DNA from 2 places in the Streptosporangium sp. NPDC050148 genome. Region 1 is predicted to be linked to the other one. Evidence: riboswitches for the same ligand, from Rfam matches in the RefSeq annotation. Region 1 holds a riboswitch; the other holds the start of a gene.
What was found. A riboswitch is a leader RNA that binds a small molecule or an ion and turns the genes downstream of it on or off. The one in region 1 is predicted to bind glycine.
Positions count from the first base shown of each region.

Region 2: linked by a shared signal. The riboswitch ahead of gcvP (aminomethyl-transferring glycine dehydrogenase) and the one ahead of gcvT (glycine cleavage system aminomethyltransferase GcvT) in region 1 are both predicted to bind glycine.

Region 1 covers NZ_JBVJIA010000009.1:250,102-264,431, forward strand. Annotated here, with positions in the region: gene bcp (thioredoxin-dependent thiol peroxidase) at 1-297, opposite strand, end outside; gene ACZ6RT_RS13210 (DUF3618 domain-containing protein) at 409-741, shown strand; gene ACZ6RT_RS13215 (amino acid deaminase/aldolase) at 869-2,062, opposite strand; gene ACZ6RT_RS13220 (DUF6286 domain-containing protein) at 2,213-2,884, shown strand; gene ACZ6RT_RS13225 (hypothetical protein) at 3,109-5,070, opposite strand; gene ACZ6RT_RS13230 (L-serine ammonia-lyase) at 5,293-6,669, opposite strand; gene gcvH (glycine cleavage system protein GcvH) at 6,743-7,135, opposite strand; gene gcvT (glycine cleavage system aminomethyltransferase GcvT) at 7,132-8,223, opposite strand; glycine riboswitch at 8,257-8,351, opposite strand; glycine riboswitch at 8,352-8,450, opposite strand; gene ACZ6RT_RS13245 (gamma-glutamyl-gamma-aminobutyrate hydrolase family protein) at 8,537-9,229, opposite strand; gene ACZ6RT_RS13250 (3-oxoacyl-ACP reductase) at 9,316-10,080, opposite strand; gene ACZ6RT_RS13255 (aldehyde dehydrogenase family protein) at 10,085-11,434, opposite strand; gene ACZ6RT_RS13260 (glutamine synthetase family protein) at 11,437-12,780, opposite strand; gene ACZ6RT_RS13265 (FadR/GntR family transcriptional regulator) at 12,868-13,590, shown strand; gene ACZ6RT_RS13270 (hypothetical protein) at 13,650-14,330, shown strand, end outside.
Region 2 covers NZ_JBVJIA010000051.1:7,780-22,109, reverse strand. Annotated here, with positions in the region: gene ACZ6RT_RS35130 (sugar phosphate nucleotidyltransferase) at 1-2,136, shown strand, start outside; gene ACZ6RT_RS35125 (FHA domain-containing protein) at 2,456-2,968, shown strand; gene ftsR (transcriptional regulator FtsR) at 2,995-3,645, shown strand; gene ACZ6RT_RS35115 (bifunctional nuclease family protein) at 3,723-4,193, shown strand; gene ACZ6RT_RS35110 (MerR family transcriptional regulator) at 4,338-4,958, shown strand; glycine riboswitch at 4,974-5,065, shown strand; gene gcvP (aminomethyl-transferring glycine dehydrogenase) at 5,239-8,094, shown strand; gene ACZ6RT_RS35100 (tetratricopeptide repeat protein) at 8,310-9,119, shown strand; gene ACZ6RT_RS35095 (hypothetical protein) at 9,177-9,524, opposite strand; gene ACZ6RT_RS35090 (alpha/beta hydrolase family protein) at 9,670-10,263, shown strand; gene ACZ6RT_RS35085 (DUF5999 family protein) at 10,407-10,598, opposite strand; gene ACZ6RT_RS35080 (TetR/AcrR family transcriptional regulator C-terminal domain-containing protein) at 11,141-11,731, opposite strand; gene ACZ6RT_RS35075 (hypothetical protein) at 11,922-12,323, shown strand; gene ACZ6RT_RS35070 (MbtH family protein) at 12,729-12,938, shown strand; gene ACZ6RT_RS35065 (RNA polymerase sigma factor) at 13,118-14,330, opposite strand, start outside.

The sequences.
Region 1 (14,330 bases):
GTGCACCTCCAGGCCGGGGTCCGACAGGAGCGGGAAGGTCAGGGCGTCGTGCTCGGCGAACTTCGCGAGCTTGGCCGGGGTGTCCTTCGACACGCCGAGGACGGCGACCCCGGCCGAGGTCAGGGAGTCGAGGCTGTCGCGGAAGTCGCAGGCCTGCTTGGTGCAGCCCGGGGTCATCGCGGCGGGGTAGAAGTAGAGGATCACGCGCCTGCCGCGGTAGGTCTCCAGCGACACGGTGGTGCCGTCGGCGGCGGGAAGCGTGAAGTCCGGGGCGGCGTCGCCCGGCTCGAGTTTCATGGTGTTCCTCCGAGGAATGGTTCCCGGGTCAACTTACCGGCCTGCCCGAAGTGCCGCGGGTGGACCGGACCTGACAGACTGATCGACATCGAGGTGTAGGGGAGGATAGCCATGGCGGACACCGATCCCGCGGAATTGGAACGGCAGATCGAGCGCACGCGCGCGGAGTTGGCCCAGACGGTGGACGCCATCGCGGACCGGGTGAGCCCGAAGCGGGTCGCGGAGCGTGGCGTGGCCAAGGTCAGGGCGAACGCGGAGCACCTGGTCGCCCAGGTCGGCGACCTGGTGGGCGGTGTCGCCGGGCCGAAGCCGGTGCGGGCCGCCGGTGAGCCGGACGACCTGTGGGAGGACGACCGGCCGGACCTGGCGCCGGTCCTGATCGGCGTGGGGGCGGTGCTGGCGCTCAGCGCGATGGTCATGCTGTGGAGGCGGCGCCACCGGTAGGGCGCCACCGGTAAGGCGTCCCGATAAGGCACTAAGGCGTCGCGGTAGGGAGCCTGAGGCGTCCCGGCAAGGCGCCACCGGCCAAGGCGTGGTCGTGGTCCCGGCGCGGGAGGCCGGGGCCCGCAGGTCAGAGAAAGGCGTGACCCTCGCCCCGGTAGGTGGGGACCTCGTCCACGACCTCGTCCCCCTCGATCAGGTGCAGGCTGGTGAAGCGCTCGCAGAGCTCGCCGGCCTTGGCGTGCCGGAACCACACCCGGTCGCCGGGGCGCAGGTCCTCGGCGGCCTGGCCGATCAGGGGGGTCTGCACCTCGCCCGCCCCCTCGTCCGGGTCGTAGCGCAGCCCGCACGGCAGGTAGGGCTGGGGCAGGCGGTCGGCGCCGGGGGGACCGGAGGCGGTGTAGCCGCCGCCGAGGACGGTGACCACCCCCGGGGACGGGCGGCGCACCACCGGCAGGGCGAACAGCGCGGCGGGCCGGCCGGTGAAGCCGCGGTAGAAGTCGAACAGCCGGGGATGGAAGAAGCCGGAGCCCGCGGCGATCTCGGTGACGGCCCGTTCCCGGGTGGTCTTCTCGATGCTGCCGGTGCCGCCGCCGTTGACGAACTCCAGGTCGCTGATCTGCCGTACGGCCTGGACGATCCGCCCCCTGCGCGTTGTCAGCTCGCGCCGGGAGCGGGCCTGCATCCAGCGGACGGCCCGGGTGCGGACCGACCTGCCGGGAAGGTCGTCCCCGACCCCGGCGATCTGCGCCTCGTACGCCATCAGGCCCACCAGGCGGAAGCCCGGCCGTTTCGCGATCTCGGTGGCCAGGTCGGCGGCCTGGACGGCGTCCCGGACGGGGGAGCGGCGGACGCCCGCCCGGAACCGGCCGCCGAAGGCGAGGTAGCCCGCGTCGACGTCCAGGCAGAGGCGGATCTCCTGGCGGTCGCGGACACCGGCGACGGCGGACTCGACGAGGTCCAGCTGCTCGGCCCGGTCCACCATGACGGTGATCTCCTGGGCGGCGCGGGGGGTGGCGGCCAGCTCGGCGAGCGCGGCGCGGTCGGCGGTGGGGTAGGCGACCAGGACGTCCCGCATCCCGCCGGAGACCAGCCAGAGGGCCTCGGGAAGGGTGAAGGCCATGATCCCGTCGAAGCCGTCCATGGCGAGGATCCGTTCGAGCAGGGCCCGGGAACGGACGGACTTGCTGGCGACCCTGATCGGCTTGCCCGCGGCCCGCCGGACCATCGCCGCCGCGTTGGCGCGCAGGGCGGGCAGGTCGACGACGGCGAAGGGGGGATCGAGGTGGGCGGTGGCCCGGTCGTAGCGCTGGCGGTCGTCCATGTCCGCAGGATAACCCGGTCGCATCGAATATGAGCCATATTCACATTGCTTCGGGGGACGGTCAACGCTCCCGCCGGTGACAGCACAAGATCGGGCAAGTGGGCGGGGGAGGGCCCGTCCGGGATCCCGGGGACGCGTACACCTGAACGAATGACGACTACTCTCCAGGACATCCTGGCGGGCTCGGGAAGCGGTGGCGGCTCGGGGAGCGGCGGTTCGGGAGGCGGCGGTTCGCCGGGCAAGGCCGCGGGCGAGCAGTTCCAGGAGGTCCGCCGCAGGTCGCTGCGGCTGCTGCGGCCGGGCAGGACCCCGGCGGGCGTCCCGGTGGCCCTGGCGGTGTCCGTGCTGCTGTCGGCCGCGGCCTCGACGACGGTGGGCCTGCTGATGGAGTCACCGGTCGCGCGCGAGCCCTACCGCCTGCTCGTCGACGGCGTGGGCTCGTGGAGATGGTCCGATCCCGCCGTCTTCGCGGTCGCGGCGCTCGCCATGCTGGCGGGCGCGACGATGGTCGCGCTCGCCGCCCTGCCGGGACGGCCCCGGCTGGTCCCGCTGGAGCCCGGCGATCCGCACCTGGTCATCGGCATCACCCGCTCCGGGCTCCGCCGTACGCTGCGCGAGGCCGCCGAGTCGGTGGAGGAGGTGAACCGGGCGCGGGTCCGGCTCGCCTCGCGGGTCGTCGAGGTCACGGTCTTCACCGACGCCGAGCGGACCGGGCCGGTCCTGCGCCGGGTGGGCACCGCGGTGGGCGACCGCCTGGCGGGCCTGGGCTCGATGTACGGCGGCGACGTCATGGTGCGCCTGTGCAGGCGGAGGGGCCGGTGAGGCCGTACACGGGGAACCGGATCGGCCTGGCCGTCACCGGCACCGTGCTCGGCTGCACCGGGCTGTACGCCTTCCTGCGGGGACGCGGCGACCTCCCCGGTCACCGGCCGGGCGCCCGGCTCGTGCACCGCGGCCTTCCGGGGTGGCTGGCCGAGCATCCCTGGCAGGGCTGGACGGCCGCGCTGGTCCTGACGGTGCTGGCGGTCCTGGCGGTGCGGTGGCTGCTACACGCCCTGGGACGGGGGCGGTGCGGCAGGCGGGCCGGGACGGGGACGGCCGTGCTCGCCGTTGCCCTTAAAGAAGTCGAAGGGCTCACCCGGGTCGGGGTCAGGCATGTACGGGACGAGCGGCTGCGCGTCACGGTGGTCTGCGCCCCAGGGACCGATGTCGGCAAGCTGGTGGCGCGGCTCAACCGGGACGCCGTGGGGAAGGTCCGACGGGCGCTCGGGGAGGTAGAACTCGGCGTGCTGGTGCGGCTGCACGTCCGGCGTCGCTGACCCGCCGTGGCCCTGCCGCCCGAAGAGCGGCATCCCGGCCGCGTCGTCGTGACGCGGCGCACGGTCCCGGGGGTCGGGGACGGGGCTGGCGTACACCGGCCGCCCGGACGCCCAGCGGTGGTCCTCCTCGCTCTCCCCGTACGGCGGCTCCCCGTGGGGGGCCCGGCCGTGATCGTCCGCCGGGTCGTCCACCGGGCCGTTCGCTGGGTCGTCGGCGGGACCGCCGTCCCCGGGGCGCACCTCGCCCAGGACGCGCTCCTCGTGCCGCCGGGAGCCGAAGGCGAGCCCGGCGGCCAGGCAGACCAGCGGGAGGGCGGGGACGACGTAGCGGTGGTCGAAGGCCGCGATGAAGGGGGGCAGCACCAGCAGCACGGTCCCGGCCGCCCACGGCAGCAGCACCGCGCCACCGAACCGGCGCAGCCGCATCAGCACGCCGATCAGCCCGATCAGGCAGATGACCGCGAGGTAGGGCCCCCGCACGTAGCCGTACTCCTGGTAGCCGCGCAGCAGCCCCGCGTACGGCTCGACCAGGACGGGCGCCCCGGAGGCGCCCTGGTAGGCCGTGGTCAGCTCCTCTGCGGTCCTGCCCTGCGAGGCGGTCCCGGCGGGGAAGGGGCGGGCGGTGTCGGGGAAGACGTAGGCGCTCTGCGGCCCGGGGGTCGGGTAGACGCGCCGCGTCCAGTCGAAGATGTGGGCCACGTCCTGCAGGCCGGTCCGCAGGAAGTCCACCGGCTGGGCCGTGATGGCCCGGGTCGCGAAGGCCCCGGCGAGGGCGTCGCGCTCGGCCCAGCTCCCCTTGATCCTGTTCAGCGGCGAGTCGCCGTCCCAGATGTAGACCGGCGGTGCCTTGCGCGCCCCCGCGGGCTCGACCGGGCACAGGGCGGCCTCGGGGCCGGGAGGCCGGATGACGGAGCAGTCGGCGAAGGTCATCGTCCGCGCCCACAGGAACGCGTTCCCCCGGGTCAGCCCGTAGGTGCCGTGCTCGGACGCGAACCAGGCCGCGTACCCGCCCAGGCCGATCGCGGCGGTCAGCGTGGCCGCGACGACCGCCCGCCACCCGGCGCGGCGGACCAGCAGGCAGACCAGGACGACGGCGATCAGGGGCAGCCCGACGGTCCGGGTGACGGTCGCCGCTGCCAGCAGCGCGCCGGCCAGCGCCGCGACCCATGTCGCCGGGCGCCGCCGCCACAGCAGCAGCGTCACCGCCAGCACCGCCAGGAACTGGAAGAGCAGATCGGCCATGACGAGGTGTTCGAGCTGGACCTGGTGGACGTCCAGCAGCGCGGGCAGCGCGGCCAGCGTCGCCCCCCACCCCGGCAGCCCGCCCAGCCTGCGCAGCAGCAGGTAGACACAGACCGCCACGGCCAGCCCGAGGAGGTGCTGGACGACGACCACGGCCTGGACGCTGGAGAGCGGCTTGAGGATCCACAGGAACAGCGCGTATCCGGCGGGGCGCGACTCCAGGGGACGCGGGGAGAGCCCGGCGTTCAGGTAGACGAAGGAGTCGGCCCAGAACCACAGGGCCGGGCGGTAGCCGAGTACGGCCAGCGCGCGCAGCCCGCCACCGGCCAGCAGGGCGAGCGCGAAGACCCAGTGCGAGGCCAGGAGGCGCAGCGCCCGCCGGCCACGGGAGGGGGCGGCCGGGCCGGGACGGCGGGAAGGGCTCACCGCGTGCGTTCCCGTCCCCACCACGACCTCCCGAGTCCTGCGGCTGAGGCCACCCAGCATAGGCGCGGGATCACGGCATCCCGTCCGGGATACGAGATTTGGTGTCGATCGGGCCATATGTCGCGGCCGGGACGCGGGGCGACGACCGCCCCCGGCCGAGGCGTCACCGGACGCGCCGCCGCCCCCGCCGGTGGAGGCGGTGGGGACGACGGGGGAGCACGGAGACGGTGGGCCGGCCCGGGTTCAGCACTCGATGACGTTCACCGCGAGCCCGCCGCGGCTGGTCTCCTTGTACTTGTCGAGCATGTCGCGGCCGGTGTCGCGCATCGTCTTGATGGCCTTGTCCAGCGAGACGAAGTGGCGGCCGTCGCCGCGCAGCGCCATCCGGGCCGCGGCGATGGCCTTGATCGAGGCCAGCGCGTTGCGCTCGATGCACGGGATCTGCACCAGCCCGCCGATCGGGTCGCAGGTCAGCCCCAGGTTGTGCTCGATGCCGATCTCGGCGGCGTTCTCCACCTGTTCGGGGGTGCCGCCCATCACCTCGGTGAGCCCGGCGGCGGCCATCGAGCAGGCCGAGCCGACCTCGCCCTGGCAGCCGACCTCGGCGCCGGAGATCGAGGCGTTCTCCTTGAAGAGCACGCCGACCGCCCCCGCGGTCAGCAGGAAGCGGATCACGCCCTCGTCGTCGGCGTCGGGCGTGAAGCGGTCGTAGTAGGTGAGGACCGCCGGGATGATGCCGGCGGCGCCGTTGGTGGGGGCGGTGACGATCCGGCCGCCCGCGGCGTTCTCCTCGTTGACGGCCAGCGCGAACAGCGAGACCCAGTCCATGGTCTGCAGCGAGTCCTTCTCCTGCGTCTCGCTCCGCAGCTGCCGGTGGAGCTGGTGGGCGCGGCGGCGCACCTTCAGGCCGCCGGGCAGCACGCCCTCCTTGCCGATGCCCCGGTTCACGCACTCGGTCATGACCCGCCACAGCACGAGCAGCCGCTCGCGGATCTCGGCCTCGCTGCGGCCGAAGGCCTGCTCGTTCTCCAGCATCAGCCCCGAGATCGACAGCCCGGTCTCGGCGCACTGGGCGAGCAGCTCGGCGGCCGTGCCGAACGGGTACGGGACGACCGTGTCGTCGGGCTTGATCCGGTCGGCACCGGTGGCGTTCTCGTCGACCACGAAGCCGCCGCCCACCGAGTAGTAGACCCGCTCGCGCAGCGTCTCGCCGGACTCCGCCAGCGCGGTGAAGCGCATGCCGTTCGGATGGCCGGGCAGGGAGATCTTGCGTTCGAAGACGAGGTCCTCGCCGATGACGAACGGGATCTCGCGGGAGCCGTAGAGCGAGACCGTGCCGGACCCGCGCATGGCGGCCAGCCGCTCGTCCACGGTGTCGACGTCGACCAGCTCGGGCTTCTCGCCGGACAGGCCGAGCAGCACGGCCTTGTCGCTGCCGTGTCCCTTGCCGGTCAGCCCGAGCGAGCCGTACAGGACGGCGCTCACCCGGGCGGTCTTCTCCAGGAGGCCGTCGCGGTGCAGGCCGCGGGCGAACCTGTGGGCCGCGGCCATCGGGCCGCCCGTGTGCGAGCTGGACGGGCCGATTCCGATCTTGAAGAGATCGAAGACGCTGATCGTCATCTGAATCCTCCCAGCGAGGGCGGCCACGCGCGCCCGGGGACGCGCGTGGCCCGGGTACCGGTGAGCCGGAGGCTCAGGACTCACCCGAGGTGAGCGAGGTGTACTCCTCCGGCGACAGCAGGTCGTCGGCGGAGCCCTCCAGTCGGATGCGGAACAGCCATCCCTCCCCGTAGGGGTCGCCGTTGACCAGCGAGGGGTCGTCCACGACGGCCTGGTTGACCTCGACGACCTCACCGCCGACCGGCGCGAAGATGTCGCTCACCGACTTGGTCGACTCCACCTCGCCGACGGTGTCGCCGGCGGTGACCGTGCTGCCGACCTCGGGGAGGATCTGCACGTAGACCACGTCCCCCAGCGCCTCGGCCGCGTAGGCGGTGATCCCCACGGTGAGGGTCAGGCCGTCATCCACTCCGGAGACCCACTCGTGTTCCTTGGTGTAGTGCAGGTCCTCGGGAATGCTGCTCATTTTGTCCTCCTGTAGAAAGGCAGTGCGACGACCTCGACCGGTTCGCGGCTGCCCCGGATGTCGACGGCCAGTCCCGACGCCAGGCCGTTGTCCACGTAGGCCATGGCGATGGGCCTGCCCAGCGACTGCGAGGGGGCCCCGCTGGTGACCTCCCCGACGACCGTGCCGTCGGCGGCGACCACCACCGGGTACCCGTGCCGGGGCACCCTGCGGCCGCTCGTGACCAGGCCGACCAGGCGGCGGCCCGGCGGGACGTCCCTGAGGGGTTCGAGGGCGGCCCGGCCGACGAAGTCGCCCGGCTTGTCAAACCTCACCACACGGCCCAGCCCGGCGTCGAACGGAGTCAGCTCGGCCGACAGCTCGTTGCCGTAGAGCGGCATGCCCGCCTCCAGACGGAGGGTGTCGCGCGCGGACAGGCCCGCCGGGACCAGCCCGTGCGGCGCGCCCGCCTCGCTGAGGGCGCACCAGATCGCCTCGGCGTCCTCGGCCGCGACGAACAGCTCGAACCCGTCCTCGCCGGTGTACCCGGTACGGGCGATGAGGGCCTCGTGGCCCGCGACCACGGCGGGCAGACCCGCGTAGTACTTCAGCCCGTCCAGGTCGGCCTCGGTGAGACCGGCCAGGATCTCCGCCGAGCGCGGGCCCTGGATCGCGACCAGCGCGTACCGTTCGGAACGGTCGTCGACCGCGGCGTCGAAGCCCTTGGCGCGGCCGGTCAGCTCGGCGGCCACCCGCGGGTAGTTGGACGCGTTGGCGACGACCATGAACTCGGCGGGGGCCAGCCGGTAGACGATCAGGTCGTCCAGCACGCCGCCCCCGGCGTCGACGATCATCGTGTAGCGGGCGCGGCCGGGCTCCAGCGCGGACAGGTGGCCGACCAGCGCGTAGTCGAGGGCCTCGGCGGCCTGCGGACCGGTCACGAAGATCTCGCCCATGTGGGAGAGGTCGAACAGGCCGGCCGCCCGGCGGACCGCGTTGTGCTCGGTGGACTCACTGCCGTAGCGGAGCGGCATCAGCCATCCCGCGAAGTCGGTCAGCGTCGCGCCGAGGGCCTCGTGGACGCCGCGCAACGGCGTAGGTCGGGACATGTGCGCACCTCAGGCAGGGGACAGATGAGATCATCCTCCCCCTCTGTCATGGGTGCCTGAGAGTTTCATCCGGTTTTTGCCGGACTTTCACCTTCGGCGAGGCCACGGGGCCTGCTTTCCAGAGAGCACCTACCCGCACGGTCCTTTGCCTTGAGAGGTTCGCGGGGAGGGCTTGCTCCTTCAGGGGTCCTGGCCTGGATGTCAGGACGCTCTCCCGCACGGGATTCATCGGTGTCACCGCCAGCCTAACCGCCCGCACCGGCCGAGCGGAATCCCCCGCCGCCCTCGCCGGTGGGCCCGGCTCGAAGGCCGGTCAGGCGGTGTGCCGGACCAGGGCCTCGAACAGGGCCGACTCGTCGTCGGCCTCGGGGTGCCACTGGACGGCGACGGCGAACGGGTGCTCGTCCAGCTCCACGGCCTCGATCGTGCCGTCCTCGGAGTGGGCGGTCACGGTCAGGCCCTCGCCCGGCCGGTCCAGGGCCTGGTGGTGGTAGTGGGCCACGTCCACGGTCTCGGTGCCGAAGATCTTCGAGGTCCGGCTGCCGGGGGCCAGGCGCACCGGCATCCTGCCGTGGCTCCCGGGGGCCGGGGCGTGCCCGGAGTGACCGACCACGTCGGGCAGGTGCTGGTGCAGGGTGCCGCCCAGGGCGACGTTGAGGATCTGCATGCCCCGGCAGACCCCCAGGAAGGGCAGCCCCCGCTCCAGCGCCGCCCGGACCAGGCCCAGCTCGGCGTCGTCGCGGAACGGCCGCACGTATCCGGTCCTCGCGTGCGGCTCCTGGCCGTACCGCTCCGGGCCGACGTCACCGCCACCGGCCAGGATCAGCCCGTCCAGCCGCTCCACCAGCGGCGCGGGGTCACCGGCCGGGGGCACGATCACCGGCTGCCCGCCCGCGCGGGCCACATGGTCGACGTAGTCGTAGGGCAGCAGCGCCGTCGTCACCTCCCAGACGGTGAACCGGGCGGGCTCGACGTAGCAGGTGATGCCGATGACGGGACGGGACATGATCTCTTGCCTTGCCTTGCCTTGCCTTGCCTTGCCTTGCTCTCACGGGGCCGGGCCCGGTGGCTGCGGGCCCGGCCGGGACTCCCCTACAGCGGGGTGACGTACGCGCCGGAGATGCCTCCGTCCACCAGGAACTCCGAGCCGGTGATGAAGCTGGCGTCGTCCGAGGCCAGGAACGCCACCGCGGCGGCGATCTCCGACGCCTCGGCGAAGCGCCCCAGCGGGACGTGCACCAGGCGGCGCTGGGCCCGCTCGGGGTCCTTGGCGAACAGCTCCCGCAGCAGCGGCGTGTTCACCGGCCCCGGGCAGAGCGCGTTGACCCGGATGCCCTCGCGGGCGAACTGCACGCCCAGCTCGCGCGACATGGCCAGCACCCCGCCCTTGGAGGCGGTGTAGGAGATCTGGCTGGTCGCCGAGCCCATCACGGCCACGAACGACGCGGTGTTGACGATCGAGCCCTTGCCCTGGCGCCGCATGTACGGGATGACGTGCTTGCAGCACAGGTAGACCGAGGTGAGGTTGACCTCCTGGACCCGGCGCCAGGCGTCGATGCCGGTCTCCAGGATCGAGTCGTCGTCCGGCGGCGAGATGCCCGCGTTGTTGAACGCGACGTCCACGCTGCCGTAGGTGTCGAACGCGGTGGCGAACACCCGGGCGACGTCGTCCTCGTCGGTCACGTCGGCCCTCACGAACAGCCCGCCGACCTCGGCGGCGGCGGCCCGGCCGGTCTCCTCGTCCAGGTCCACGCAGACGACGCGGGCGCCCTCCTCGGCGAACCGGCGCGCGGTGGCCAGGCCGATCCCGCTTCCGGCGCCGGTGATCACGGTCACCCGGTCCTGCAGACGCTGCATCGTTCTACTCCTCCTCGGAGATGAAGACGTTCTTGGTCTCGGTGAACGCCGCCAGCGCGTCCGGCCCCAGCTCACGGCCGAGCCCCGACTGCTTGAAGCCACCGAACGGCGTCCAGTAGCGGACGCTGGAGTGCGAGTTCACGCTGAGGTTGCCCGCCTCGACGGCCCTGGCCACCCGCAGCGCCCGGCCGACGTCACGGGTCCAGACGGACCCGCTCAGCCCGTACGGGGTGTCGTTGGCGATCCGTACCGCGTCGGCCTCGTCGTCGAACGGCACCACCGACACCACCGGCCCGAAGATCTCCTCGGTGAACGCCCGGTCGCCGGTCGAGCGCGGCGTCAGGACGGTCGCCGGGTACCAGAACCCCGGCCCGTCGGGGCAGGAGCCCCGCAGGTGGGGCTCCTCGGTGACGTAGGAGGCGACCCGCTCGCGGTGCTCGGAACTGATCAGCGGGCCCATCTCGGTGCCCTCGTCGCGCGGGTCGCCGACCCGCACGCCCAGCACCGCCTCGCCGAACCGGGCCAGGAACTCCTCGTACGCGCTCCGCTCGACCAGGATCCGGGAGCGCGCGCAGCAGTCCTGGCCGGCGTTGTCGAACACCGCGTACGGCGCGGTCGCCGCGGCCCGCTCCAGGTCGGCGTCGGCGAAGACCACGTTGGCGCTCTTGCCGCCCATCTCCAGCGTGAGCCTCTTGACCTGACCGGCGCAGACGGCGGCGATCTCCTTGCCCACCTCGGTCGACCCGGTGAACACGATCTTCGACACGCCGGGGTGCTCGACCAGCCGGGCGCCCGCGACCTCCCCGGCGCCGGGCAGGACCTGCAGCACCCCCTCGGGCAGGCCCGCGGCCAGCGCCAGCTCGGCCACCCGCAGCGCGGTCAGCGGCGTCCACTCGGCGGGCTTGACGATCACCGTGTTGCCCGCGGCCAGTGCCGGGGCGACGCCCCAGGTCATGATGACCATCGGGAAGTTCCACGGCACGATCACGCCGACCACGCCCAGCGGCTCCCTGAACGTGACGTCCAGCCCGCCGGGCACCGGGATCTGCAGGCCGTGGTTGCGTTCCGGCGCCCCGGCGTAGAAGTCGAGCACGTCGGCGACGTTGCCCGCCTCCCAGCGGGCGTTGCCGATCGTGTGCCCGGAGTTGGCGACCTCCAGCCCGGCCAGTTCCTCGGCGTGCTCGCGCACCAGCGCGGCGAAGCGGCGCAGCAGCCGGGCACGGTCGGAGGGGGAGACCCTCCGCCAGTCCGCGTAGGCGCGACCGGCGCGCTCCACCGCCCTGTCGATCTCCGCGGCGTCCGCGGGCTCGATGTCGGCGAGCACCTCTTCGGTCGCCGGATTGATGATCTTCACGTTCACATCCGTTCGAATCCCCGGAACAGCTCCCAGTCGGTCACGGCCGCGTCGAAGGCGGCCAGCTCGACCCGGGCGTTGTTCGCGTAGTGGGACACCACGTCCTCCCCGAAGGCGTCCCGGGCGAAGGAGGAGCCCTCCCAGAGCCCCAGCGCGTCCCGCAGCGTGTGCGGGACCGTCTCCGCCCCTGAGGAGTAGGCGTTCCCCTCGAACGCGTCCTCAAGCGGCAGCTCGTTCTCGATGCCGTGCAGCCCGGCCGCGATCAGCGCCGAGACGGCCAGGTAGGGGTTGACGTCGCCGCCGGGCACCCGGTTCTCGATCCGCAGCGACGGGCCGTGGCCGACCAGGCGGAGCGCGCAGGTCCTGTTGTCCACCCCCCACTTGACCGCGGTGGGGGCGAAGCTGCCGGGGACGTAGCGCTTGTAGGAGTTGACGTTCGGCGCGTACAGCAGGGTCAGCTCGCGCATCAGGGCCAGCTGGCCCGCGATGAAGTGCTCACCGACGGCCGACAGGCCGTGCCGCCCCGACCCGGCCATGACCGGCTCCCCGCCCTCGTCCCGCAGCGAGATGTGGATGTGGCAGGAGTTGCCCTCGCGGTGGTTGGGCTTGGCCATGAAGGTGATCGACATGCCCTCCTGGGAGGCGATCTCCTTGGCCCCGTTCTTGTAGATCGAGTGGTCGTCACAGGCGGCCAGGGCGTCGCCGAAGCGGAAGGCGATCTCGTGCTGGCCCAGGTTGCACTCGCCCTTGGCGGACTCGACGTACATCCCGGCGCCCTCCATGCCGAGCCTGATCCGGCGCAGCAGCGGCTCGACGCGGGCGGTGCCGAGGAGGGAGTAGTCGACGTTGTAGAGGTTGGCGGGGGTCAGGTCCCGGTACCCGCGGCGCCAGGCGTCCTCGTAGGTGTCGGCGAAGACGACGAACTCCAGCTCGGTCCCGACGAACGCGCCCCAGCCCCGCCCGGCCAGCCGGTCGAGCTGGCGGCGCAGGATCTGACGCGGCGAGGCGGTCACGTCGGAGCCGTCCTCCCAGAGCAGGTCGGCCATCACCAGGGCCGTCCCGTCCTGCCACGGCACGCGGCGCAGGGTGGGCAGGTCGGGCTTCATGGTGAAGTCCCCGTACCCCCGCTCCCAGGAGGACATCGCGTAACCGTCGACCGTGTTCATGTCCACGTCGACCGCCAGCAGGTAGTTGCACCCCTCCGAGGCGTGCCCCAGCACCTCCTCCAGGAAGTAACGGGCCGAGAGCCGCTTGCCCTGCAGGCGCCCCTGCATGTCGGCGACCGCCAGCAGCACGGTGTCGATCCGTCCCGCCCGCACCTCGTCGTGAAGCTCGTCGATGTCCACGCGCCCTCCTCGCCGGAGTCTTATTGGGCTAGTGTTAGACCATTGACGTGCAGCGGGGGGAGCCTTGTCAAGGCCCGGAGGTGAGATTTGGACGAGGTGTCGCGGCTGGTGACCGTGCTTCGGCCGGTACGCGCCGGAAACGCGTTCGAGGAGACCGTGGAGCGGCTGCTCCAGGTCATCAAACTGGGTCTGGTGACCGAGAAACTGCCGCCCGAGCGGGAACTCGCCGCCCAGCTGGGCATCAGCAGGGTCACCCTGCGCGAGGCCATCCGGGCGCTGCAGGACGCCGGCTATCTCAGCGTACGCCGTGGCAGGTACGGCGGCGCGTTCCTCACCTACGCCCCGCCGCGCCCGCGCCAGGAGGACGAGCTGCGCCGGGCCGTCGTGGACATGGGCACCGACGACCTGGAGGACGCCCTGACCTTCAGGATGGCCGTGGAGTGCGGAGCCGCCCAGGTGCTCGCCACCACCGAGCTGACCCGGGAGCGCCGCGACACCCTGCGGGAGCGGCTGCAGGCGGTCAACTCGGCCGGCCCCGACGACTACCGCCACCTCGACACGGCCTTCCACCTGGCCATCGCCGAGCTGACCGGCTCGGCCCTGCTGACCGCCTCCTGCGCCGACGCTCGGCTGCGGATCACCGACCTGCTCGACGCGATCCCGATCCTGCAGCGCAACATCGAGCACGCCGGGGTCCAGCACGCGGCGATCGTGGCCGCCATCCTGGCCCGGGACCCCGAGGCCGCGCGCCGGGCCGTGGCCGAGCACCTGGAGGGCACCGGCGCCCTGCTGCGCGGTTTCCTCTCCTGACGCGAGAGTTTCTCGCATAGCCTGATGAGTCGGTGGGAGATTTGTTCCAAGAAAGGATCATGGACACAGGACGGCTGCCGCTGTTCTGTTTCTTCGTCGCGCTGATCGCCGTCTTCCTGTTCACCAGGGCCAACGTCCGGCTCATCCGGGCCAGGGTCGGCTGGTTCCGCAACGTGAGCGTCGGCGAGATGCACATCCACCACGTGGTGTTCGGCGTGGTGCTGACCCTGCTGGGCGGGGTCGCGGGCCTCATCGTCTCGGGGGTGTCCGACGGCTGGTACGCGGTGACCGCGGCCGTCTTCGGCGCCGGGGCCGCCCTGATCCTCGACGAGTTCGCGCTCATCCTGCACCTGCGCGACGTCTACTGGGAGGAGGAGGGCCGCGCCTCGGTCGACGCGGTGTTCATGGCCGTCGCGATCACCGGCCTGCTCCTGGTCGGCCTGCGCCCCCTGGGCTGGGGGGACTCCGACGGCACCACGCCGGACGCCTGGCTGACCGCCGGCCTCATCGTGGTCAATCTCGGGCTCGCCGTGATCACCCTGCTCAAGGGCAAGCTCTGGACGGGGCTGGCCGGGTTGTTCGTGCCGATCCTGCTGGTGCCCGGAGCCGTGCGGCTGGCCCGGCCCGGGTCGCCCTGGGCCCACTGGTTCCTCGCCCCCGGCGCCCGGCACCCGCGCCCGGCCAAGATGGCCAGGGCCGAGCGCCGCGAGGAACGCTGGCGCCGCCCGGTGATCCGGGCC
Region 2 (14,330 bases), on a different contig from region 1:
GAGAACGGCGCGATGGTCACGATCGGGCTCAAGCGCGTCCCCAACCCGCTGGAGTTCGGCATCGTCATCGTCGACGACCAGGGCCGGGTGGAGCGCTTCCTGGAGAAGCCCACCTGGGGCCAGGTCTTCTCCGACACCGCCAACACCGGCATCTACGTGATGGAGCCCGAGGTCCTCGACGAGATCGCGGCCGGGGAGTCGGTGGACTGGTCGGGTGACGTGTTCCCCCGGCTGCTGGAGCGCGGGGCCCCGCTCTACGGCTACGTGGCCGAGGGCTACTGGGAGGACGTCGGCACCCACGAGAGCTACCTCAAGGCCCAGGCCGACGTCCTGTCGGGACGGGTCAGGGTCGACATCGACGCCTTCGAGGTCTCGCCCGGCGTCTGGGTCGCCGAGGGCGCCTCGGTGGACGCCGACGCCGTCCTGAAGGGCCCGCTCTACATCGGTGACTACGCCAAGGTCGAGGCCGGGGCCGAACTGCGCGAGTACACCGTGCTGGGCAGCAACGCGGTGGTGCGGGAGGGGGCGTTCCTGCACCGCGCGGTCGTCCACGACAACGTCTACGTCGGGCCCAGCGCCCACCTGCGCGGCTGTGTGATCGGCAAGAACACCGACCTGATGACCGCGGCCCGGGTCGAGGAGGGCGCCGTCGTCGGCGACGAGTGCATCATCGAGGCCGAGGCGTACATCTCCTCCGGGGTCAAGATCTACCCGTTCAAGACCATCGAGGCCGGGGCGGTGATCAACAACAGCGTCATCTGGGAGCCTCGCGCCCAGCGCAACCTGTTCGGCCCGCGCGGGGTCTCCGGGCTGGTCAACGTGGAGATCACCCCCGAGCTGTGTGTACGGCTGGCCAGCGCCTACGCCACCACGCTGAAGAAGGGCGCCTCGGTCATCACCTCCCGCGACTCCTCCCGCGCCGCGCGGGCGCTGAAGCGGGCGGTGATCAGCGCCCTGAACGCCAGCGCGATCAACGTGCTCGACCTGGAGGCGGCCCCGCTGCCGGTGGCCCGCTTCCACACCGCCAGGGAGAAGGCGGTGGGCGGCATCGCGCTGCGCACCACCCCGGGCGACCCGCAGAGCGTCGACATCGTCTTCATGGACGAGAACGGCGCGGACCTGTCCCCGCCGGCCCAGCGCAAGCTGGACCGGGTCTTCTCCCGCCAGGAGTTCCGCCGCGCCTTCCCCGGCGAGATCGCCGAGCTGAGCTTTCCGGCCAGGTCGGTGGAGGACTACACGCACGAGCTGCTGCGCCTGGTGGACATCAGCGGGGTCCGCGACGCCGACATGAAGGTCGTGGTCGACTGCGCGGGCGGGACGTCCTCGCTGGTGCTGCCCAGCCTTCTCGGCCGGGTCGGGGTGGACGTGCTGACCGTCAACAACCGGCTGGACGACGCCTCGCCCACCGAGACCCTCGCCGAGCGCCGCCGCGACCTGCAGCGCCTGTCGGAGCTGGTCAGCTCCTCCAGGGCGGCCTTCGGGGTGCGCTTCGACCCGGTGGGGGAGCGGGTGGCGCTGGTGGACGAGATGGGCCAGCTGATCAGCGAGGAGCGGGCCCTGCTGGTGGTGCTCGACCTGGTCGCGGCCGAGCGGCGCGGCGGCCGGGTGGCGCTGCCGGTCACCACCACCCGGGTGGCCGAGCAGGTCTGCAGGTTCCACGGGGTCCAGGCCGAGTGGACCGCCACCGCGACCGACGCGCTCACCGCAGCCGCCAGGGGCCCTGAGATGATCTTCGCCGCGGACGGGCGCGGGGGCTTCATCGTCCCGGAGTTCGGGCCCACCGTGGACGGCCTGGCGGTCTTTCTGCGCCTGCTGGGGCTGGTGGCCAGGACCCGGCTCTCGCTCAGCCAGATCGACGCCAGGATCCCCGAGGCCAGGCTGCTGCGCCGTACCGTGCCGACCCCGTGGGCGGCCAAGGGCGCGGTGATGCGCTCGGTCATCGAGGCCGCCGAGCACCACCTGATCGACACCACCGACGGGGTACGGGTGGTCGCCGAGGACGGCGGCTGGGCCCTGGTGCTGCCCGACCCCACCGAGGCGGTCACCCACCTGTGGGCCGAGGGCTTCGACGTCGACTCCGCCCAGGTCATGATCGAACGCTGGGCACGGGTGGTCGAGGAGGCCGCCGGAGGCTGACGGCCCTCCGGGGGCGTTCCCCCGGGGGCCTCCAAAGAACCGGACATCAAGAACGAAGGGTGCTTTAGTCCCGTTGTCGGGCGTTGTGGACCGAGCGAATGCGACAAACACAGCGCGGCACCATGGACCGGGGACGTACCCCGCTGTAACTTTGTCACCGACCGTACCCGCGGTTCAGCGTCAGCCTTGACCTTCGCGTCTCATCACTGTATGTTGCGGCATTCGCAGTCTGAGAAATCCCTTGAGAAGCGAAGAAGCGAGGCGCGCGCATCACTGAGCACCGTTGCCGCGTCTTCGCGGTAGGAGGCCGAGCCGATCGATGCCGAGCGTCTACTGCACGCAGTGCGGTCATGCCAATCCTGAGGATGCCCGTTTCTGTTCACGATGCGGGTCGCCGCTTACCAGGTCCGACACACCCGGGGACAGCACGTCGACGATCTCCCTCTCCGGGATCGAGGCCTACGAGGCGGAGACCGGGGAGACGCTTCTCGCCGAACGGCAGGCCGTGGAGCAGTTGCCTCCGGGCAGCGCGTTGCTGGTGGCGATGCGCGGCCCGAACGCCGGCAGCCGCTTCCTGCTCGACAGCGATCTCACCACCGTGGGCCGTCACCCCGAGAGCGACATCTTCCTCGACGACATCACGGTCTCGCGCCGCCACGTGGAGTTCTACCGGCGCGGCGGCGGGGTCTTCACCGTCCGCGACGTCGGAAGCCTGAACGGCACCTACGTGAACCGCGAGCGCATCGAGGAGGTCCCGCTCTACGGCGGGGACGAGGTGCAGATCGGCAAGTTCCGCCTGGTCTTCCTCACCCGCGGCGCCGCTGGAGGATGATGAGCTCGCAGGCCGCTCGTGCGCACATGAGCATCGGGGAGGTGCTCGCCCTCCTTCAGGGCGAGTTCCCCGATGTCAGCATCTCCAAGATTCGCTTCCTGGAGGGCGAGGGGCTGATCGAACCGGAGCGCAGTCCCTCCGGGTACCGGAAGTTCACCTACGCCGACGTCGAGCGGCTGCGCTACATCCTCAGCGAGCAGCGGGACCGCTACCTGCCGCTGCGCGTGATCAAGGACCGGCTGGAGGCCGCCGACCGCGAGGAGCGCCCCGTGGCCCGCCCGCGGGCCGTCCCGGACGAGGGGCCCGGTGAGATCCGTCTCACCCGCGACGAGCTGCTGAGCGCCGCCGAGCTCGACGAGGAGACCCTGGCCGAGCTGGAGGACTACGGGCTGCTGGCCGCCGTGGCCCGCTACTACGACGCCGAGGCGCTCGCCGTGGCCCGCAGCGTCGGGGCCCTGGCCGCCTTCGGCCTGCGCGCCCGCCACCTGAGGGCCGTCAGGGCCGCCGCGGAACGCGAGGCCGGGCTGGTGGAGCAGGCCGTGGCGCCGCTGCTGCGCCGCCGGGGGCCGGGCGCGATCGACCAGGCCGACGAGACCGCCAGGGAGATCTCCGGCCTGTTGCTGGAATTGCACGCCTCGCTCCTGCGTTCGGGCGTTCGTGGGGCCCTGGGCCGGTGAGAACCTGCCCAGGCACTCGTACCCCACGAGTGTTACGTTGAACAAACCGGTCGGAATCCAGCGAAGCGGAGCAGCCCGTGTTGCAGATGGAGGTCGTGGGCGTTCGAGTCGAGATGCCCTCCAACCAGCCGATCGTCTTGTTGAAGGAGGCGCAGGGAGAGCGTTACCTGCCCATCTGGATCGGCATGACCGAGGCCACGGCGATCGCCATGGCCCAGGCCGAGGAACCACCGCCTCGGCCGCTCACCCATGACCTGTTCCGGGACGTGCTCGACGGACTCGGCGTCCGGCTGAACACGGTCAACATCGTCGCCCTGCGCGACGGGATCTTCTTCGCCGATCTCGTCTTCTCCAACGGGGTGGAGGTGAGCGCGCGTCCCTCCGACTCGATCGCCTTGGCACTGCGCACCGGCGCACGTATCTTCGCGAGTGAGGAGGTGGTCCGGGAGGCAGGGGTGATCATTCCCGACGACCAGGAGGACGAGGTGGAGAAGTTCAGGGAGTTCCTTGACACGATCACGCCCGAGGACTTCGGCCGCGCGGGGTAGGAATTTCGGTGCATTTACGCTTCACGACGCGCCGGGTGGGGTCGTTGACTGGACTTGGCCCCAGTCCTACGGTGCAAGTGAAACCCACGGCCGTGCGTAAACCCCCAGATCAGGCCGTGGGATGAGAGAAAGCCGGAGGTCCGCGTGGCGGTCAGCAGCGGCGAGGGTAGAAACGCCGATCAGGATGACCCGGAACGGCGCCAGTCGGCACGTCAGCGCGCGGGTGAAGAGGGTCTGCTGTTCGACGGGGAACCGGTGAACACGCCCGCCGACCTCGGCTACCGGGGCCCGACGGCCTGTTCCGCGGCCGGGATCACCTACCGGCAACTCGACTACTGGGCGCGTACCGGCCTGGTCGAGCCCACCGTGCGGGCCGCGCACGGCTCGGGCTCCCAGCGGCTGTACGGCTTCCGCGACATCCTGGTCCTCAAGGTCGTCAAGCGCCTGCTCGACACCGGCGTCTCCCTCCAGCAGATCCGCATCGCCGTACAGCACCTGCGCGACCGGGGCGTCAACGACCTCGCCCAGATCACCCTGATGAGCGACGGGGTCAGCGTCTACGAGTGCACCTCGCCCGACGAGGTCATCGACCTGCTCCAGGGCGGTCAGGGAGTCTTCGGCATAGCGCTCGGACGGGTCTGGCAGGAGGTGGAGGGCTCCCTCGCGGATCTTCCCGGCGAACGCGCGGAGTCGGGCGGAGGCCCTTTAGGCGATCATCACGCCGATGAGCTCGCCCGGCGTCGCAGAGCACGACGAACAGGGTAAACTCGGACTCGCCACTGACCCTGTGCGGGAGAGTCCCCGGCACGACCGGGGCGCCGAAGGAGCAACCTCCCCGGAATCTCTCAGGCACCCTGTACCGCACGGACGAGGCAACTCTGGAAAGCAGGCACACCGGCCAGGTGTGCCTCACCGACGGTGCAAGCCTCCCGTCACGGGCAGGTGAAGCTCTCAGGTCGCGGCACCGGCCGCGATGACAGAGGGGGAGACTCCGGTCGCACGCCCGCGCCCGGCGCCGGTCTCCACCCCGTCTGGGAGGCTTTCCATGACCGATCTGTCCCCGCTCGGCGAGCTCGCCGCCCCACCGTTCGCGACCCGCCACATCGGGCCCGACGACGCCGAGCAGACCCGCATGCTGGAGGCGGTCGGCTTCGCCTCCGTCGCCGACCTGGTCGCGGTGGCCGTGCCCGAGGCGATCCGCTCGGCCGAGCGGCTGAACCTGCCCCCGGCCGCCTCCGAGGCCGAGGCCCTGGCCGAGCTGCGCGTCCTGGCCGGGCGCAACACCGTGATGACCTCGATGATCGGCCTGGGCTACCACGACACGATCACGCCGGCCGTCATCCGCCGCAACCTGCTGGAGAACCCGGGCTGGTACACCGCGTACACGCCCTACCAGCCGGAGATCTCCCAGGGCCGGCTGGAGGCCCTGCTCAACTTCCAGACCGTGGTCTCGGACCTGACCGGCCTGGACGTCGCCGGCGCCTCCCTGCTGGACGAGGCCACCGCGGCCGCCGAGGCGATGACCCTGGCCCGGCGCGCGGGCCGCAGCCCGTCGAAGGTGTTCGTGGTGGACGCCGACGCCCTTCCGCAGACCAAGGCGGTGCTGCGCACCCGTGCCGAGCCGCTCGGCATCGAGCTGGTCGAGAGCGACCTGGCCGGCGAGCTGCCCGACTGCTTCGGCGTGCTCGTGCAGTACCCCGGCGCCAGCGGCCGGATCCGCGACTTCCGCGGCGTGTCCGAGGCCGCCCACGCCCGCGGCGCCCAGGTGGTCGCCGCCGCCGACCTGCTCGCCCTCACCCTGCTGGCCGCCCCCGGCGAGCTCGGCGCCGACATCGCGATCGGCTCCACCCAGCGCTTCGGCGTCCCGCTGGGCTTCGGCGGCCCCCACGCGGCCTACATGGCGGTCCGCGACGGCCTCCAGCGCCAGCTTCCCGGCCGCCTGGTCGGCGTCTCCCAGGACGCGGACGGCCGCCCGGCGTACCGCCTCGCGCTGCAGACCCGCGAGCAGCACATCCGCCGGGAGAAGGCCACCAGCAACATCTGCACCGCCCAGGTCCTGCTCGCGGTGATCGCCGGCATGTACGCCGTCTACCACGGCCCCGAGGGCCTGCGCAGGATCGGCCGCCGCACCCACCGCCACGCCGTGGTCCTCGCCGAGGGCCTGCGCCAGGGCGGCGTCGAGGTCGTGCACGACACCTTCTTCGACACCGTGCTCGCCCGGGTGCCCGGCCGGGCCGCCGCGATCGTCGCCACCGCCCGCGACAACGAGGTGAACCTGCGCCTGGTCGACGACGACCACGTGGGGATCACCTGCGACGAGCGGACCGAGCTGCTGCACCTGGAGCAGGTCCTGGCCGCCTTCGAGGTCGCCGGCGTCGTCCCGGCCGACCTGGACGCCGCCGCCCACGACGCGCTGCCCGACGCGCTGGCGCGGACCGGCGACTACCTGACCCACCCGGTCTTCCACGCCCACCGCTCCGAGACGGCCATGCTGCGCTACCTGCGCAGGCTCCAGGACAAGGACGTCGCGCTCGACCGGTCGATGATCCCGCTGGGCTCCTGCACCATGAAGCTCAACGCGACCACCGAGATGGAGCCGATCACCTGGCCCGAGTTCGCGGGCCTGCACCCCTACGCCCCCGAGGACCAGGCCCGGGGCTACCTGGAGCTGATCGCGGAGCTGGAGCGCTGGCTGGCCGAGGTCACCGGCTACGACGCCGTGTCGCTCCAGCCGAACGCCGGCTCCCAGGGCGAGTTCGCCGGCCTGCTGGCCATCCGCGCCTACCACGCCTCGCGCGGCGAGTCCGAGCGCGACGTCTGCCTGATCCCCTCCTCCGCGCACGGCACCAACGCCGCCAGCGCCGTCATGGCGGGCATGCGGGTGGCCGTGGTGGCCTGCGACGACGAGGGGAACGTGGACCTCGGCGACCTGGTCGCGAAGATCGACAAGCACCGTGACCGGCTCGCCGCGATCATGGTGACCTACCCGTCCACGCACGGCGTGTACGAGGAGACGATCGTCCGGGTCTGCGAGCTGGTGCACGAGGCCGGCGGCCAGGTCTACGTCGACGGCGCCAACCTCAACGCGCTGGTCGGCCTGGCCAGGCCGGGCGAGTTCGGCGCGGACGTCTCCCACCTGAACCTGCACAAGACCTTCTGCATCCCGCACGGCGGCGGCGGCCCCGGGGTCGGGCCGGTCGCGGTCCGCGCCCACCTGGCCGACCACCTGCCCGGCCACCCGCTGCGCGAGGGCACCACCGTCGGCCCGGTCTCGGCCGCCCCGTACGGCTCGGCCGGCATCCTGCCGATCTCCTGGGCCTACATCCGGATGATGGGCGCCGACGGCCTCAAGGCGGCCACCGAGCAGGCCATCCTGTCGGCCAACTACCTGGCCCGCAGGCTCGGCCCCCACTACCCGGTCCTCTACACCGGCCGCGGCGGCCTGGTGGCCCACGAGTGCATCGTGGACCTGCGCCAGATCACCAAGGAGACCGGCGTGACCGTCGACGACGTGGCCAAGCGCCTGGTCGACTACGGTTTCCACGCGCCGACCATGTCCTTCCCGGTGGCCGGGACGCTGATGATCGAGCCGACCGAGAGCGAGGACCTGGCAGAGCTCGACCGGTTCTGCGAGGCGATGATCGCCATCCGCGGCGAGATCGCCAAGGTCGCCTCGGGCGACTACGACAGGACCGACAACCCGCTGCGCAACGCCCCGCACACGGCCGACAGCCTGACCGCCGACGAGTGGGAGCACGGCTACACCCGCACCGAGGCGGCCTACCCGCTGCCGTCGCTGCGCGAGGGCAAGTACTGGTCGCCGGTCCGGCGCATCGACCAGGCCTACGGCGACCGCAACCTGGTCTGCTCCTGCCCGCCGCTGGAGTCCTACGAGGACTGATCCGCCCGCGCGGTCCCGGGGCGGTCCCCGGAGGATGCGGCGGCCTCTCGGGCGCTCCGCCGCAAGGCGCCCGGTGAGCGGTCCGGGCCCCGCGCGGAGCCGGCCCGGATCGCGCGAACCCCGTGCAGGCCGCAGATCCACGCGGAATGTGCCGGGACGGACGGCGCCCCGAGTCGTTAGGCTCGGGGCGTCTCCGTATCCGGGAAGGACCCTGCATGCCTGAGGTGGACACCCGTCCCTTGGACACCGCGCGAAGACTGGCCGAGTCCGGCGACCTCGACGCCGCCGCCACGATCTTCGCGGAGCTGGCCGCCGACCCCGACGAGCCCGACCGCGCCCAGGCGGCGGTGGGCCTCGCGGTCGTGCTCGAGGAGCGCGGGGACGTGCCCGGCTCCCGCGCGGCCGCGCGCACCGCGCTGGCGACCGGGCACCCGGAGTTCGCCGCCCAGGCCGCCTGCCTGCTCGCCGGGAGCTTCGAACGGGAGGGCCTGACCGCCCAGGCCCGCGCCGCCTGGCAGGCCGCCCTGGGCGTCGGCCACCCCGACTACGTCCCCCCGGCGCACATGGGCCTTGCCAGGCTCGCCACCGACGCCGAGGAGGCGGAGCGCTCGCTGCGCCAGGCCCTGGCCACCGCCGACCCGGAGATCTCCTCCCACGCGGCCCAGGAGCTGGCCGAGGGGTTCCTGGAGGAGGGCGAGCCGGGCGAGGCCGCACGGGTGCTCATGGAGGCCCTCTCGGTGCCCGAGGTGATCGAGGCGGCACGGCTGAGGGTGATGCTCGGCATCGCCCACCTGGAGCTGGCGTGCGCCGAGTTCTCGGCCGCGGTCGAGGAGGGCGGCGACGACGGCGACGGTGGCGACGGTGGCGACACGGAGACCGGCGCGCTGGCCATCGAGCTGCTGGCCCGCACGCTCCCGTTGCGGGGACGGGACGAGGACGCCGAGCGGGTCTGGCGCTACGGCCTCGACAGCGCCGACGCCGATCTGGCCGGGAAGGTCAGGCTCCGGCTCGACCGGGACCTGTGAGGCGGGCCGGCGCCGATCGGCACCGGCCGGCGCCGGCCGGCGGGGCGGACCGGGGCGTCAGTCGCGTCCCCGCCAGCCGTTCACGGCGTGGGCGAAGTTGATCGCGACGATGCCGGCCCAGGCCAGCAGCAGCCCGGCGGTGCCCGCCTCGGCCGCCGCGACGACGGTCAGCGGGACGCCGATGCCCATCGACCCCAGCGCGATCGCGACCGACGGGTTCCTGCCCGGACGCCGCGCCTTCGACGCCTCGGCGGCGTACACCTCCGCGTGCACCCGCTGGGCGATGGTCGCGTCGAGGCGCGACACGAACGACTCGATCAGCGCAGCCTCGTACTCCGGGCCGAGATCCCGGCGAGCCTCGACGGTGGCGCGCATGTCCTGGCGGATATCGTGATGATTCTGCACGCTCCGATTGTCGCCCCCGCCCGCCCGCCTGACATCAGTCGTTAGGACGAGATCCGTGCCCGTCTCCCGGCCCCCATCCCCCGACGGTGTCCCTCCCGGGTCCCACGACGACGTCCCCGGGGCCACGTCCCCCCGGACGGTCTCCATGGAGATCACGACCCCGCACGGGCCGGCCCGGGTGGAGATCGACGAGGTGGCCGACCCGCGTTTCCTGCTCGTGCTGACCCACGGCTCGGCCGGGGGAGTGGACGCCCCCGACCTGCTGGCCGTACGGGACGCCGCGACGGCGATCGGCGCGACGGTCGCCCGGGTCCTGCAGCCGTTCCGGATGCGGGGGGCTCGCGCGCCCGGCTCGGCCGCCAGGCAGGACGAGGCGTGGCGGGCACTGGTGGCGGAGCTGCGCGGGCGCTACCCGGGGCTGGCGCTGGCGCAGGGCGGCCGGAGCAACGGGGCCAGGGTCGCCTGCCGTACGGCGGGGGCGGTCGGGGCCCGCGCGGTGGTGGCGCTGGCGTTCCCCCTGCACCCGCCGAAGAAGCCGGAGCGCTCCCGCGCCGCGGAACTGCGCGAGGCCGGGGTCGACGTGCTGGTGGTGAACGGGGACCGCGACCCGTTCGGCGTGCCCGAGGCGGCGGACGCCGCCCGCCTGGTGGTACTGCCGGGCGAGGGGCACGACCTCACGAAGGATCCCGCGGGCGTGGGAGAGCTGGTCGCCGGGTGGCTCGACGCGACGATGGGGTGACGGCGGGGTGACGACGGGGTCCGGGGCGGGGTGACCCGTCCCTGTGACCGGATCCGGCCGTCACGTCCCCCGGGGAAGGGCCTGCCGGGGCGGGCGCGGTGCGAACCGGCTCCCTCCGGCGGCCCGGCGGGGTGACCCGATGGTCAGCCGACGCCCACCAGGGGCCGGTGCGGCTCGATGACGGCACCGTCGGGCAGGAGCTCGCCGGTGTCGTCGAACAGCACCACACCGTTGCAGAGCAGGCTCCAGCCCTGCTCGGGGTGGGCCGCCAGGGTGCGGGCGGCTTCGCGGTCCAGCGCGTCGGCGGACGGACAGGACGGCTCGTGCGGGCACATCGGCGTGCCTCCGGATCTCTCGTGTCGGCTCACCCGGGTCACATCGGGCATGGAGTGGGCATCGGACATCCGGCGGCACCGTCACCGATGGGACTCCGTTCCCACGTGTGACGGGGGACGAGCATCTGAATGTTGACATATGACCATACAGGCGCTCGTAACAGAACGAGGCCCGTACATCAAGCAGATCAAGTGTGCGATCGATCGCACCTTGGCGACATAGCCCGTTAGGACTGTTTGTGAACCGGAGGGGGCCAGTCCCTCAGGGCCGTATCACGTGATGTGACCTATAACACAGCATGCCTGATATAAGGACATTCGACCAAGGGTGACACGCCGAGCGGAGAGTAAACGATCGGTGACGGATTCCTGACACGCCGGGGAGCCCGCCGGTGGCCCGTCGTCCGGCCTCTCCCGCGGGCCCGGGCCCGCACCGGTGCGGGCGGTGCTCCTCGTCCCGGGGCCGGATCGGCGTGGTCCGGTCCGGGCCCGCACCGGACAGGGGACGGCCGGGGCGGTCGGGAGAGGTGGCCGGGTCACGCTCATCCCCGGGCGCTCAGGCCGGCCAGCAGGGCCTCCAGTCCGTGCTCGAAGTCGGCGTCCGCGCCGGGGCTGCCGCCGCCCCGGGACGGGGGGCGCCACGGCTCGTCGTCATCGTCGGCGGGCTCGGCCCAGCCCGACTGCTGCACCTCCACCGCCACCGCCCCGAACACGTAGGCCCGCAGCGCGCGTACCGCCGCCGGGGCGTCGGCGAGACCGGCGTCGGCCAGCTGGTCGGTCTGCTCCCTGATCGCGATCGCGGCCCGGCCCCTGGGAGGCTTGGTCAGGGCCAGCGCCAGCACCCCGGGGTGCTCCCTGAGCGCGGCGCGGCTCGCCCGGCACCAGGCCCTCGCGCTCTCCTGCCAGCTCGCCGCGGGCTCGACGTGAACGGTGGTGACGTGCTCGGCCAGGGCGTCCATCAGGGCGTCCTTGCCGCGCGGCAGGTGGTGGTAGATGGCCATGGCCTCCACCTGGAGCGCGTCGCCCAGCCGCCGCATCGTCAGCCGCCGCAGCCCCTGTCCGTCGGCGATGTGCAGGGCGGCGTCGATGATGCGCTCCCGGGAGAGCGGTACGGGTGGTCGCTTGGCAGGCATGTGATCATCCTGCCACCTTCACCTTACTGCGTAAAGGACCGCGCGCCGGAGAGTCCCGCCTTCCGTCCGCGCCGGTCGGGAGGGCGGGCCGGGACGACGGGCCGGGACGGTGGACCGGCGCGGGACGGCGTAGGCTACGAACGGTGATCTGCCGGAGAAGGGCCCGGCGGCCGGTGAGAGAGGGTGGACGATGGCGTTTTTCCGACCGCGCGTGAGCCGGGAGGCGGAGGTTCGTCACCACGCCGACCAGGAGGTCGGGAAGGGCTTCCCCGAGCTTCTGGAGAGGGCGCGCGCCGCCGAGGCCGAACTGCGCAGGGTGCAGGCCGCCGCGGCCCCGGTCGAGGTGGTGCGGGCGGCCGGTCTGGCCTTCGACAGGGCGCTGACCGAGGCCCTGCGCGCGGCCGAGGCCAACCAGCGCGCGACGTTCGGGGTCAGGTCCTACGACGACCGGATCCGCCGCCGCAGGGCCAGGGCCACCCCCGAGGGGGCCGGGTGGACCGACGAGGTCAACCGGCTGCGCACCATGCGCGAGCAGAACCGGCTGACCGGCATTCCCCGGGTCCCGCGCCCGGTCCAGGCCTCGGCCCGCTGACCCCTTCCCCTTTCCCCGCCGTCCGGACGGCGGGACCGGGTCGTCCGATCCCTCGCCGCCCGTCACGCGCTCCGCGCCGGCGGGCGGCTTCTTCGTGCCCCGACCGCTCGGCGTCCCCTCCGGGCTTCGGGTGTCTCCCGCACCGGGCACGGGGGGGTGTGATCCGGCTCATGGCGCGGACCCTTGACATCGACGTCGATCCGGTCGATTTTAGGTAAGCCTTTCCTAACGACGGTACGACGAACCCGTGACCGCTCACCCCGGCGTCACGCCGGAAGAAGCGGGCCGCGGGCCTCACCGTGCCGCCGTGCCCTTTCGCCATGGCGTGCCCGGGGGTCCTCTCCCGGGTACGCGTCCCCCGCTCCCCGGCCCGGCCGTCCGGGAGCCCGTCGCCGGAGGTACCCGATGACCAACCCCTTCGAGGACGAGGACGCGTCCTACCTGGTGCTGGTGAACGCCGAGGGGCAGCACTCGCTGTGGCCCGCGTTCGCCGACGTCCCCGCGGGCTGGGAGGTCGCCCACGCCGAGGACTCCCGCGCCGGATGCCTGTCCTACGTCGAGAGCTCCTGGGCCGACATGCGCCCCCGGAGCCTCGTCGCCCGGATGGAGGGCTAGAGCCTCTTCCGGGACCAGGACCCAAACCGCCGAGGGGTCCCGACGATCTCGAGGGCCGGGGTCCCCGGGGGCACGGGAATCGCCGCAACGAGGCCCCGTGCACGACGAAGGGCGCCGTCGCGGACCGTGAGGTCTCGCGGCGGCGCCCTTCGCGACGGGTCAGGCGACCCGCTGGCCGGTCAGCTCGCCCAGTCGAGCAGCGGGCGGGTGTTGCTGGGGTGGCGGAGCTTGGACAGCGACTCCTTCTCCAGCTGGCGGATGCGCTCGCGCGTCAGGCCGAGGTGCTTGCCGATCTCGTCGAGGGTGTGGGGCTTGCCGTCGACGAGGCCGAAGCGCAGGGCCATGATCTTGGCCTCCCTGGGGGAGAGGTTGCCGAGCACCCCGCGGAGCTGCTCGCCAAGGAGCTGGCGGTCGACGACCTCCGACGCCTCGGGCGAGTCGACGTCCTCGATCAGGTCGCCGATGGTGGTCTCGCCGTCGTCGCCGATGGTGGCGTTGAGGCTGATCGGCTGGCGGCTGGTGCGCAGCAGCTCCTCGATCTGGTCGGGGGTCTTGTCCAGCTCGACGCCCAGCTCCTCCGGCGTGGGCTCGCGGCCCAGCCGCTGGTGCATGTCGCGCTCGACGCGCGAGAGCTTGGAGAGCATCTCCAGCACGTGCACCGGCAGCCTGATGGTGCGGGCCGAGTCGGCGAAACCGCGCTGGATGGCCTGGCGGATCCACCACATGGCATAGGTGGAGAACTTGTACCCCTTGGTGTAGTCGAACTTCTCCACCGCGCGGATCAGGCCCAGGTTGCCCTCCTGGACCACGTCGAGCAGGGCCATGCCCCGGTCGGTGTACTTCTTGGCGACCGAGACGACCAGGCGGAGGTTGGCCTCCAGCATGTGGTTCTTGGCCCGGCGGCCGTCCTCGGCGATCCACTCCAGGTCGTCGCGGGCGGAGGCGGACAGGCCGGGCTCGGCCTCCAGCTTGGCCTCGGCGTACAGGCCGGCCTCGATCCGCTTGGCCAGCTCGACCTCCTGGGCGGCGGTGAGCAGGGTGCGGCGGCCGATCGACTTCAGGTAGGTGTGCACCGAGTCGCCCATGACCGAGGACTGGTCGTCCAGGTCCAGCGCCGGCTCCGCCTCGAGCTCCTCGACGGCCTGCACGGCTTCCACGGCCTCCAGCTCGGCGGCCTCGGGCACGTTCAGCTCGTCCAGGTCGGCAGGGACGCCGTCGACGGCCTCCACGGCCTCGACTGCCTTGTCCGTACCCGCGGCGGCCTTGTCGGCCGCCTTGGTCGCGGTCCTGCTCTTGGCGGGAGACGCGGCCGGCTCGGTCGTGGCCTTCCTGGCGGGGGCGGCCTTGGCCTTGCGCTCGGCGGTCTTGCGAGGGGTCTTGGCCTTACGGCCG